Regions from separate parts of the Micromonospora sp. RTGN7 genome, predicted to be linked through region 2. Evidence: riboswitches for the same ligand, from Rfam matches in the RefSeq annotation. Region 2 holds a riboswitch; the other holds the start of a gene.
The links. Region 2 has a riboswitch for cobalamin ahead of SNR22_RS26615 (CbtB domain-containing protein). Riboswitches for the same ligand answer to the same signal wherever they lie in the genome.
Positions count from the first base shown of each region.

Region 1: it holds a riboswitch for cobalamin, as region 2 does, so the genes downstream of both, SNR22_RS06720 (ribonucleoside-diphosphate reductase subunit alpha) here and SNR22_RS26615 (CbtB domain-containing protein) in region 2, are expected to answer to the same signal.

Region 1 is NZ_JAPZLF010000003.1:332,749-337,587, forward strand. Features, by position in the region: gene SNR22_RS06715 (ribonucleotide-diphosphate reductase subunit beta) at 1-281, opposite strand, end outside; gene SNR22_RS06720 (ribonucleoside-diphosphate reductase subunit alpha) at 281-2,686, opposite strand; cobalamin riboswitch at 2,820-3,039, opposite strand; gene SNR22_RS06725 (serine/threonine protein kinase) at 3,299-4,839, shown strand, end outside.
Region 2 is NZ_JAPZLF010000026.1:46,005-50,843, reverse strand. Features, by position in the region: partial or broken gene SNR22_RS26630 (cobyrinate a,c-diamide synthase) at 1-690, shown strand, start outside; gene cobC (Rv2231c family pyridoxal phosphate-dependent protein CobC) at 682-1,773, shown strand; gene cobA (uroporphyrinogen-III C-methyltransferase) at 1,764-2,816, shown strand; adenosylcobalamin (AdoCbl) riboswitch at 2,791-2,919, shown strand; gene SNR22_RS26615 (CbtB domain-containing protein) at 2,933-3,142, shown strand; gene SNR22_RS26610 (CbtA family protein) at 3,245-4,030, shown strand; gene SNR22_RS26605 (cobalt-precorrin-6A reductase) at 4,181-4,839, opposite strand, start outside.

The DNA.
Region 1 (4,839 bases), on a different contig from region 2:
TTGAGTACCAGGTTGTTGGCGACGATCGTGTCGCCGGTGGCGAAGAACGCGACCAGCCGGGACACCAGGTGCCGCTCCGCCGGGGAGAGCTTGGCGAGGTCGGCGAGGTCGGAGTGCAGATCGATCTCCTCGACGGTCCAGGTGTTCCTGATGGCGTCCTTGAACCGGTCGAAGAAGTGCGGGTAGCGCATCGGGCGCAGGGTCAGATCCATGCCGGGGTCGAGCAGCCGCTGCCTGGCGGCGGGGACGTCATCGGTCGTACGGGGTTCGGGAATGGTCATCACTGGCAGGCCTCGCAGCTCTCGGGGTTCTCCAGGGAACAGGCCAGGGCCTCCTCGTCCGGCACCGCCGGATCGAGGCCGGCAGCCGGCGGACTCGTCGCGGGGGAGAGGGAGACGGTGGCCTGCTGGATGCGCGTCGCGGGGCGCGAGCGCAGGTAGTACGTGGTCTTCAGCCCGGCTTTCCAGGCGTATAGGTACATCGACGAGACCTTGCCGATCGTCGGTGCACTCAGGAACAGGTTCAGCGACTGCGACTGGTCGATGTACGGCGCCCGGGCCGTAGCCAGGTCGATCAGTGCGCGTTGCGGCAGCTCCCAGGCCGTGCGGAACAGTTCTCGGACGTCGGCCGGCAGGCCGGTGATGCCCTGCACAGAACCCTCGGCGCGTTTGATCTGCTCGCGGATCGGAGCGGTCCAGAGGCCGCGGGCTTTCAGTTCGCGTACCAGGTAGGTGTTGATCTGCAGGAACTCACCGGACATGGTCTCGCGCTTGAACAGGTTGGAGACCTGCGGCTCGATGCACTCGTAACAGCCGGCGATCGACGCGATCGTCGCAGTCGGCGCGATCGCCACCAGCAACGAGTTCCGCAGACCGTGCGCGGCGATCCGGTTCCGCAGGGCGGCCCACCGCTGCGTCTGGGTGGGTTCGACACCCCACAGGTCGGGGTGCAGCTCCCCGCGGGCCGCGCGGGTCTCGGCGTACGCCGGATGGGCGCCGAACCGTTCGGCCAGCCCGGTGGAGGTCTCCAACGCGGTCAGGAAGATCTCCTCCTGCACTCGGGTGGACAGCTCCGTGGCTTCGGCGGAGCCGAACGGAAGCCGTAGCGCGAAGAAGGCGTCCTGCAGGCCCATCAGCCCGAGCCCGACCGGCCGCCAGCGGGGGTTCGACGCGGCGGCCTCCTCGCTGGGGTAGTAGTTGATGTCGATGACCCGGTCCAGGAACATGACCGCGGTGCGCACCGTCTCACGAAGCTTGTCCCAGTCGATCCCGTCCGCGTTCAGGTGAGCGCCGAGGTTGACCGAGCCCAAATTGCAGACCGCGGTCTCGTCGTCGGAGTTGACCTCGAGGATCTCGGTGCACAGGTTCGACAGATGGATGGTGTTGCCGGGAGCGCCGGTCTGGTTCGACAGCCGGTTCGACGGGTCCTTGAACGTCATCCAGCCGTTGCCGGTCTGGGCCAGGGTCCGCATCATCCGCCCGTACAGGTCGCGGGCCCTGACGGTCTTGACCGCCTTCTTCTCCGCGACCCGATAGGCGGCCTCGAAGTCCTCGCCGAACAGGTCCGGCAGCTCCGGCGCGTCCGACGGGTCGATCAGCGACCAGTCGGCGTCCGCCTCGACCCGGCGCATGAACTCGTCCGGGATCCAGTTGGCGAGATTGAGGTTGTGCGTGCGGCGTGACTCCTCGCCGGTGTTGTCGCGCAGCTCAAGGAATTCCTCGATGTCCGGGTGCCACGGTTCCAGGTAGACGCAGGCCGCGCCCTTGCGCCGGCCGCCTTGGTTGACCGCCGCGACGCCCGCGTCGAGGGTCTTGAGGAACGGCACGATCCCGTTCGACCGGCCGTTGGTGCCGCGGATCAGGGCGCCCCGCCCGCGTACCCGGGACCAGGAGATGCCAATGCCGCCGGAGAACTTCGACAACCGCGCCACCTGGTGATAACGCTCGTAGATCGAGTCGAGCTCGTCGCGCGGCGAGTCCACCAGGAAGCACGACGACATCTGGGTGTGCCGGGTGCCGGAGTTGAACAGCGTCGGCGAACTGGGCAGGTATGCCAGCGAGGACATCAGCCGGTAGAAGCCGATCGCCTCACCGGGGGTCTCGGAGAGGCCGCAGGCGACCCGCAGCAGCCAGTACTGCGGAGTCTCCAACACCAGCCGCGACTGTGGGTGTCGCAACAGGTAACGGTCCGCGACCGTCCGCAGGCCGAAGTATTCAAACCGAAGATCGCCGCTGAGATCGACGGCGTCGTCGAGCTTGCGGGCGTTGCGGGCCACGAACGCCGCGGTCTCGTCGCCGATGAGTCCCTGGTCGTAGGCGTGCCGGATCGCCTGGCTGAAGCTGGCGACGCCCTGCCCTCGGACCTCCTTGTCCACGTACGCAGCCAGCAGCCGCGCCGCGAGCTTCGAGTACTGCGGCTCCTCGCCGATCAGTTCGGCGGCGGTCTGGATGGAGAGCTTGTCGAGTTCGGCGGTGGTGGCGCCGTCGTACAGGCCGTTGATTGTCTTGGTGGCGACCCGCAGCGGGTCCACCTCGTCGAGATCGGCCACCCACCGCTCGACCGCCCTCACGATCTTGTTGACATCGACCGGTTCGGTGTCGCCGTCGCGTTTCCGTACCTGCATCGCGTGCCGGCGCCGCTCCGGCGCCTCCTGCTCGGACGCAGCCATCTTCTGCACAGTCGTCATGTCCCCTCCGCACGCGCTCTCCGCACGATCGGCGGGCGCGCAGAAGACGCCACCGCCCCCTGGCGGAGTCGTCCGCCGGGGGACCGGCTGATGGCGTCGACCGTCCCGCGCGGCCTCCGACCACCGCACGCCGGACGGCATGCGGTGCGCTGGCAGGTCTTCGGACTCGCGGGCACGGCCGGGGAACCCCGGTCTCCTACTGGCCGTCGCTTCCCAGACCCTCTCCGGTCCAGTGCTTCTTGACGGCGGTCGTTCCCACTCACCGCTGCGGGGCAGTCCCGGACTCACACCGGGTTCCCTCTTGCCTCGACCATGGCTGAACCAGTGGTCGAACCAGCTACGAGCAACACCATATATGGGTGTTGCGGCAAAAGAACAACCCCAGATGGTGTGTCGGGCGGGTCGCACCCCTCATGTCACGCTCCGTGATTCAGGCGATATCCCCGGTATGGATTCCTCGCTGGCGGAGCAGCCGCCTCGGGCGGTCCAAGGTCCACCGTCCGGTTGCCGTAAGTCGGCTCCGCCCACGAGCCGGGCGGCCCTCGAATCTTTGCGGATCATGCCGTGACCTGGTATACCGTAGCGGGCTTACTACGATTGGGGAGGCACAAAGTGGACACCGCTGGTGGCGTGCATCCACTACTCTCGATCGATTCCGCCACGCTGGGGGCCTACCAGCTGATCGGCCGGCTGGGCACCGGCGGCCGGTTGGCCGTCTACCTCGCCGAGGGCGCGGACGGCAGCCGTGTGGTCATCAAACTGATCCACGCCGACCTCGCCGCCGACGCCGAGTTCAGCGGCCGGTTCCGCAGCGAGGCTGAGCGGGCCCGCCAGGTGCCGTCGGCCTGCACGGCCGAGTTCATCGGCGCCGACCTTGATCACGATCCGCCCTACCTCGTGGTGGAGTACGTCGACGGCCCGAGCCTGGAAGAGGTCGTCGCGGAGCGGGGTCCACTGCAAGGTGGCGAGCTGCACTCGCTGGCGGTGGGGGTCGTCACCGCGCTGACCGGCATCCACGGCGCGGGGGTCATCCACCGCAACCTGAGGCCGGGCAATGTCCTGCTGCCACCGGGCGGCCCCAAGGTGATCAACTTCGGCATCGCCCGGCCGTTCGAGGCGACCAGCCAACACACCCGTACCGACGTCACGGTCGCCTACCTGGCGCCGGAGCAGTTGTCCGTCGAGGCGCGGACGCCGGTGACCCCGGCGGCCGACGTGTTTGCGTGGGGCTGCGTCATCGCGTACGCCGGCACCGGCCGCACGCCGTTCCTCGGTGACTCGTCCACCGCGGCCGCCGGCAGCGGCCTGGCCCAGCCGCCACGTCTGGACGGGCTGCCGGAGTCGCTGCGAGCTCCGGTGCTGCTGGCCCTCGCGAAGGATCCGGCAGACCGGCCGACCGCGCCGAAACTGCTCGCCATGCTGCTGGGCGAGGAGCCCGTCCCGCACCTGCGGGCGACCGTTGAGCCGAGGCACCGCCGGCATCTCCCGCCGAGGCACCGCCGGCGCTTCCTTCTGCCGGCCGTCCTCGCCATGGCGCTCCTGCTCGCCGGGCTGACGACCGCCGGCCTCCTGCGCAACCGGGACGCCGACCCACAGGCGGCCATCCTGGCACCCAACCGGACCGCCACCGCCGTCGCCCCGCCGGCGCCGGCCGGCTCACCACCCGCCCCACCGGCCCCGCTCTCCGCCGGCGCGAGCCCGTCGACGGGCGCGTCCACCCAGAAGACGCCGTCGACCTCGCCCTCCGCCGGCCCGTCCGCCGCCGCCACGCCCACCGCCGGCCCCTCTGCCGGCCCTTCCGCCGGCCCCTCCGCCTCCGCCTCCACCGTCTCGGCCTCGGCCAATTCGACCCGCCGTAACCTGGCCCTCGGCCGCAGCGCCACCGCATCCAGTTCGGAGGGCCCGCTCTTCGAAGCGGCTGAGGCCGTCGACGGCGACCGGGAGAGCCGGTGGAGCAGTGGCTTCAGCGACCCGCAGTGGCTGACCGTGGACCTCGGTTCCCGCTGGCAGATCAGTGAGATTGTGCTGCGCTGGGAACGGGCGCACGCGGTGCGCTACCGGGTGGAGGTCTCGACCGACGGAAAGGCCTGGAAGTCCGTGTATTCCACCTCCGCCGGCCAGGGCGGGGCCGTCAGCGTCACTACCGCCCAGGT
Region 2 (4,839 bases):
CACGTCGACCTCGACGCCATACTGAAGGTGGCGCAGGCCGCGCCCGACCTCGATTGCGAGCCGTGGGACCCGACCGCGTACGTCCGACGCGGCGGGACCGGGTCTCCGATCATCGCGGTCGCGGCCGGGCGGGCATTCACCTTTCGGTACGCCGAGACGACCGAGCTGCTGCAGGCGGCGGGTTGCACCGTCGTGCCGTTCGACCCGGCCCGGGACGAGCGGCTTCCCGCCGGGACGCGCGGTCTGTATCTCGGTGGAGGTTTCCCCGAGGTGCACGCGGCCTCGCTGAGCACCAACAAGACCCTGCGCGACGAGTTGCGTCAGGCCGTCCTCGACGGCGTCCCGACGGTGGCCGAGTGCGCCGGACTGCTGTACCTGTGCCACTCGATCGACGGGCACCCCATGGTCGGGGCGCTCGACGCCGACGCGGTCATGACGCCCCGGCTCACCCTCGCGTACCGCCGGGCCGAACTCGGCTCGGACCAGCTCCTCGGCGAGCGCGGGACCGCTGCCACGGCACACGAATTCCATCGCACCACGGTCACTCCCGTGCACGGCGAGCGTCCCGCGTGGAGGCTGGAGGGCAGGGACGTGGGGTTCGCGGGCCTGACGCTCAGCGCATCCTACCTGCATGTGCACTGGGCAGGGCACCCACGCCTGGCCCAGTCATTCGCGGACGCCGTGCACCGGGCGGACGCCATCGCGGCACCTGGTAGGCCAAAAACACACACTGCCGCGCCACCGGTCCCCGAACCGGCCGCAGCCCCGTTGCGTCACCACGGCGACTCGAAGCTCTCCGCCGGCCTGCTGGACCTGACGGTCGACGTCAGCTATCTGCCCCGCCCGGAGTGGCTCGATCGGGCGCTGCACGACGGGATCGCGAACTCCGACACGTACCCCGAAGCCAGGGCGGCTCACGTTGCTGCGGCACGCCGCTACGGCCGTGACGAGTCAGAGATCCTCATCACGGCCGGTGCCGCCGAGGCGTTCTTCCTGCTCGCCCGAGCACGTCCCTGGCGGCACCCGGTCGTTGTGCACCCCCGGTTCGCCGAGCCCGACATTGCGCTAAGCGCCGCGGGCCACAACGCCACCCATGTCCTGTGTCGGGCCGAGGACCATTTTGCCCTCGACCCCGATGCCGTCCCTGAGGACGCGGACCTCGTCGTGGTGGACAACCCCAACAACCCGACCGGGCGCCTACACGCCGCCGCGACCCTGCGCACCCTGTGCCGCCCCGGGCGCGTCGTCGTCGTAGACGAGACGTTCATGGACTTCGTGCCGGGCGAGCCGCAGACGCTCACCTCGCACTGGCTACCCGGGCTGGTCGTGGTGCGAAGCCTCACCAAGCTGTGGTCGATTCCCGGCATCCGCGCCGGTCTCGTCGTGGGCGACCCCGCCGTGGTCGCCGATTTCCGCGCCCAGCAACCGCCCTGGTCGGTCAATACCCTGGCGCTGCATGCCGTCGTCACAACCACCGGGCCGCAGGCCGAGGCCGATGCAGAGGGCCGAGCCGCGCTATGCGTGCGACAACGGCGCACGCTCGTGGACGGGCTGAGCGAACTCGGCCTCACGGTCGTGGAGTCCAACGCCCCGTTCGTCCTCACCCGTCTGGGCTCCGGGGCGCGGGCGCGCCTGCGGGAGGCGGGCGTGGCCGTGCGCTGGACCGACACCTTCCCCGGCCTCGACGACTCGTGGGCGCGCATCGCCGTCCGCGAGCCGGCCGCCACCCGCCGTCTGCTCACCACGTTGGGACTCGCCGCCACATGGATCTGAACGTCACCGGTCGCAGCGTGCTCGTCCTCGACGGGGGCCCGCGCGCCATTGCCACGGTCGCTGCATTGCTGCGTGAGGGAGCGGCTGTCACCGTCGCGGCGCCAACCGTCTGCGCCGCCTTGGAGGACCTCGCCCTCCGTCGGCGGCTGACCTGGGTCATGGCACCCGTGGACGAGAGCCGCTTCGACGTCGTGCTGCGGGCCGTCGCGCCCCCGACGGCTGACGCGCCCGCCCGAACGGACCGAGCCGGTCACGTCACGCTGGTCGGCGCCGGCCCCGGGGACCCCGGTCTGGTCACCGTCGCCGGACGCGCGGCCATCGAGCAGGCCGACGTGATCATCGCCGACCGGCTGGCGCCATGGGAGGCCCTGGCGTGGGCCCGCCCGGACGCCGAGGTCGTCGATGTCGCGAAGGTTCCCTATGGACGAAGCACGAGCCAGGAGGAGATCAACGGTCTCCTCGTGAAGCACGCACGCGCCGGGCGTCACGTCGTACGGCTCAAGGGCGGCGACTCCTACGTATTCGGCCGCGGCTTCGAGGAGGTCGTTGCGTGCGCCGACGCCGGCGTCGCCACCACCGTGGTGCCCGGCGTGACGTCCAGCGTCGCCGGCCCAGAGCTCGCCGGCATTCCGGTCACCCATCGCGGACTCGTTCAGGGTTTCACCGTCATCTCCGGCCACGTGCCTCCGGGCCACCCCGACTCATCGATTGATTACCCGGCCCTCGCCCGCTCCGGCACCACGATCGTGGTGCTCATGGGGGCGCGCACCCTTGCTGCCATCGTCGAAGCGCTCATCGGGGCTGACATGGACGAGGGCATGCCGTGCGCGGTCGTGGCGGACGCCAGCCTGGCAAGCCAGCAGGTCATCCGCAGCACCCTCGCTCACGTCGTCGTCGACACCGCCGCAGCCGGCATGGGTGCCCCTTCCGTCGTGGTCATCGGTCACGTGGCCGCGCTCGAGCCGCGTCCTGCGCAGGCGGCCAAGACAACTGCCACACCCTCTTCCTCCCTGTTTCCTGCTATGGTCGTTCCACCTTGCTGAAGGAAGCCGGTGCGATTCCGGCGCAGTCGCGCTACTGTGACGCCGCTTGCGGCAAAGCCAGACCCTCCAGCCAGGTGAACATTCATCGATGGGACGCAGAATTCCCAAGGAGTGTCATGTCTCAGGCAACTACGGCCCCTCCGGCCGCTCTTCCCACCATCCCTGTGCGCGAACTCGCCCCCTGGGCGTTGTTCTTCGCGCTGCTCACCGTCGTCGTTCTGTTCTTCGTCGGCGCCGAGCAGGGAGCGTTCTCCGTCTTCGAGGGCACTGCCGTCCACGAGTTGGTCCACGACGCACGGCACGTCTTGGGCTACCCCTGCCACTGACGCTCGCGCGTCTGGCGTCCGGTCGGCCGGATTCTTCTTCCCCTCCCTCCGGTCCTGTCGGCAGCCCGTGCTGCCTGCGACCGGCTCTCGAACGGACCCTTGATGGCCCCTCGTGCCTTCCTCGTACGTGGCCTGCTGGCCGGCCTGATCGCCGGCTTCGCGGCCTTCCTCGTGGCCTACGTCGTCGCTGAGCCCCAGATCGACACCGCCATCGCTCTGGAGGAGGCGGGCTCGACTGAAAGCGGGCACACGCACGCCGACGCGGCCGCCGAGCAGTCCCACAGCCACGGCGAGGAGGCCCAGGTCTCTCGCGACACGCAGTCGACCTGGGGCCTGGCAACCGGCACCATCCTGATGGGCGCTGTCCTCGGGGGTGCCACGGCGCTCGCTGCCGCGTTCGCCATCGGGCGCCTGGGTGCGCTCTCAGCACGAGCCTCCACCGCGTTGGTGGTCGGCGTCGGCTTCGTCGCCACGGCGCTGGTGCCGTTCTTCAAATATCCCGCCACGCCTCCGGCGGTGGGCTCGGGCGACACGATCGGCGAGCGGACCGCCCTCTACTTCGGCTTCTGGGCGCTGAGCCTCGTCGCGGCAATCGGCGCCGTGATCCTGGCCCGACGGGTCCTGCCTCGACTGGGCGCGGACGGCGCGGTGCTGGTCGGGGTCACCGCGTACCTCATGGTGGTTATGGCCGCCGGTGCCCTCCTGCCTGCGGTCAACGAGGTCGGCGACTTCCCGGCTGACACGCTCTGGTACTTCCGCCGCTCGTCGATCCTGACCCTGGCCGCGACGTGGGCCGTCCTCGGCTTCGTGTTGACCGGCCTCGTCGGACGTGACGCGGACCGAGCCGCCGAGCGGCGGCGGCGACAGGAGTTGGCCGCCACGCTGTGAGCCGCCCTGTCGGTCACGGGGGTTGAGCGGCCGCGTTGGCGGGCGGCCGACGTCGTTGACGACGTTGGCCGGGCCCACGAACGCGGCCGAGACCGCATGGGCTGGCCCTTCCATGAAGGATCTGCTGCGCCCATCCGCCGCATGGCTGCTTCAGCGCACCAGCAACCCTCGCACCCAAGCCAGCACTGCGTCGACGTCGCGGACGATCTGCACGCCCGCCGGTGGGCCAGCTCGGCGGACGACGACCACCGGCATCACCCGCTCGGCGGCGACCTCGAGCTTCGCGACAGTGTGGTCACCGCCGGAGTCCTTGGTCACCAGAACGTCCGCGTCTGCCATCACCTGCCGCTCGTGTTCGAGGGTGTAAGGTCCACGGCTGCGCAGCAGCATCCAGGAGGCTGGCAGGCGGATGTCCGGCTCATCCACCACGCGTACCAGGCACGCGTGGCGGCGCAGCGGCTCGACGAAACGGTCGAGCGACTGCCGTCCGACCGTGAGGAACGGCCGTTCGCCCAGCCCCGCCGCCACGTCGGCGGCCTCGTCGTGGTTGTTGACCCAATGCCAGCCGGAGGCCTCGGGCCGTCCAGCCCAGCCGAGCCGCTCCAGGCGGAGCAGCGGAACGCCGACCGCCGGGCATACCGCAGCCGCGTTGACGCTGATCCTCTCCGCGAACGGATGTGTCGCGTCAACGACGGCACTAACCCCGGCCCCCTTGAGGTACGCCGTCAACCCTTCGATTCCACCGAAGCCACCAACCCGCACCTGTCCGACCGGCAGCCGCGGACGCACGACACGTCCCGCAAGTGAGG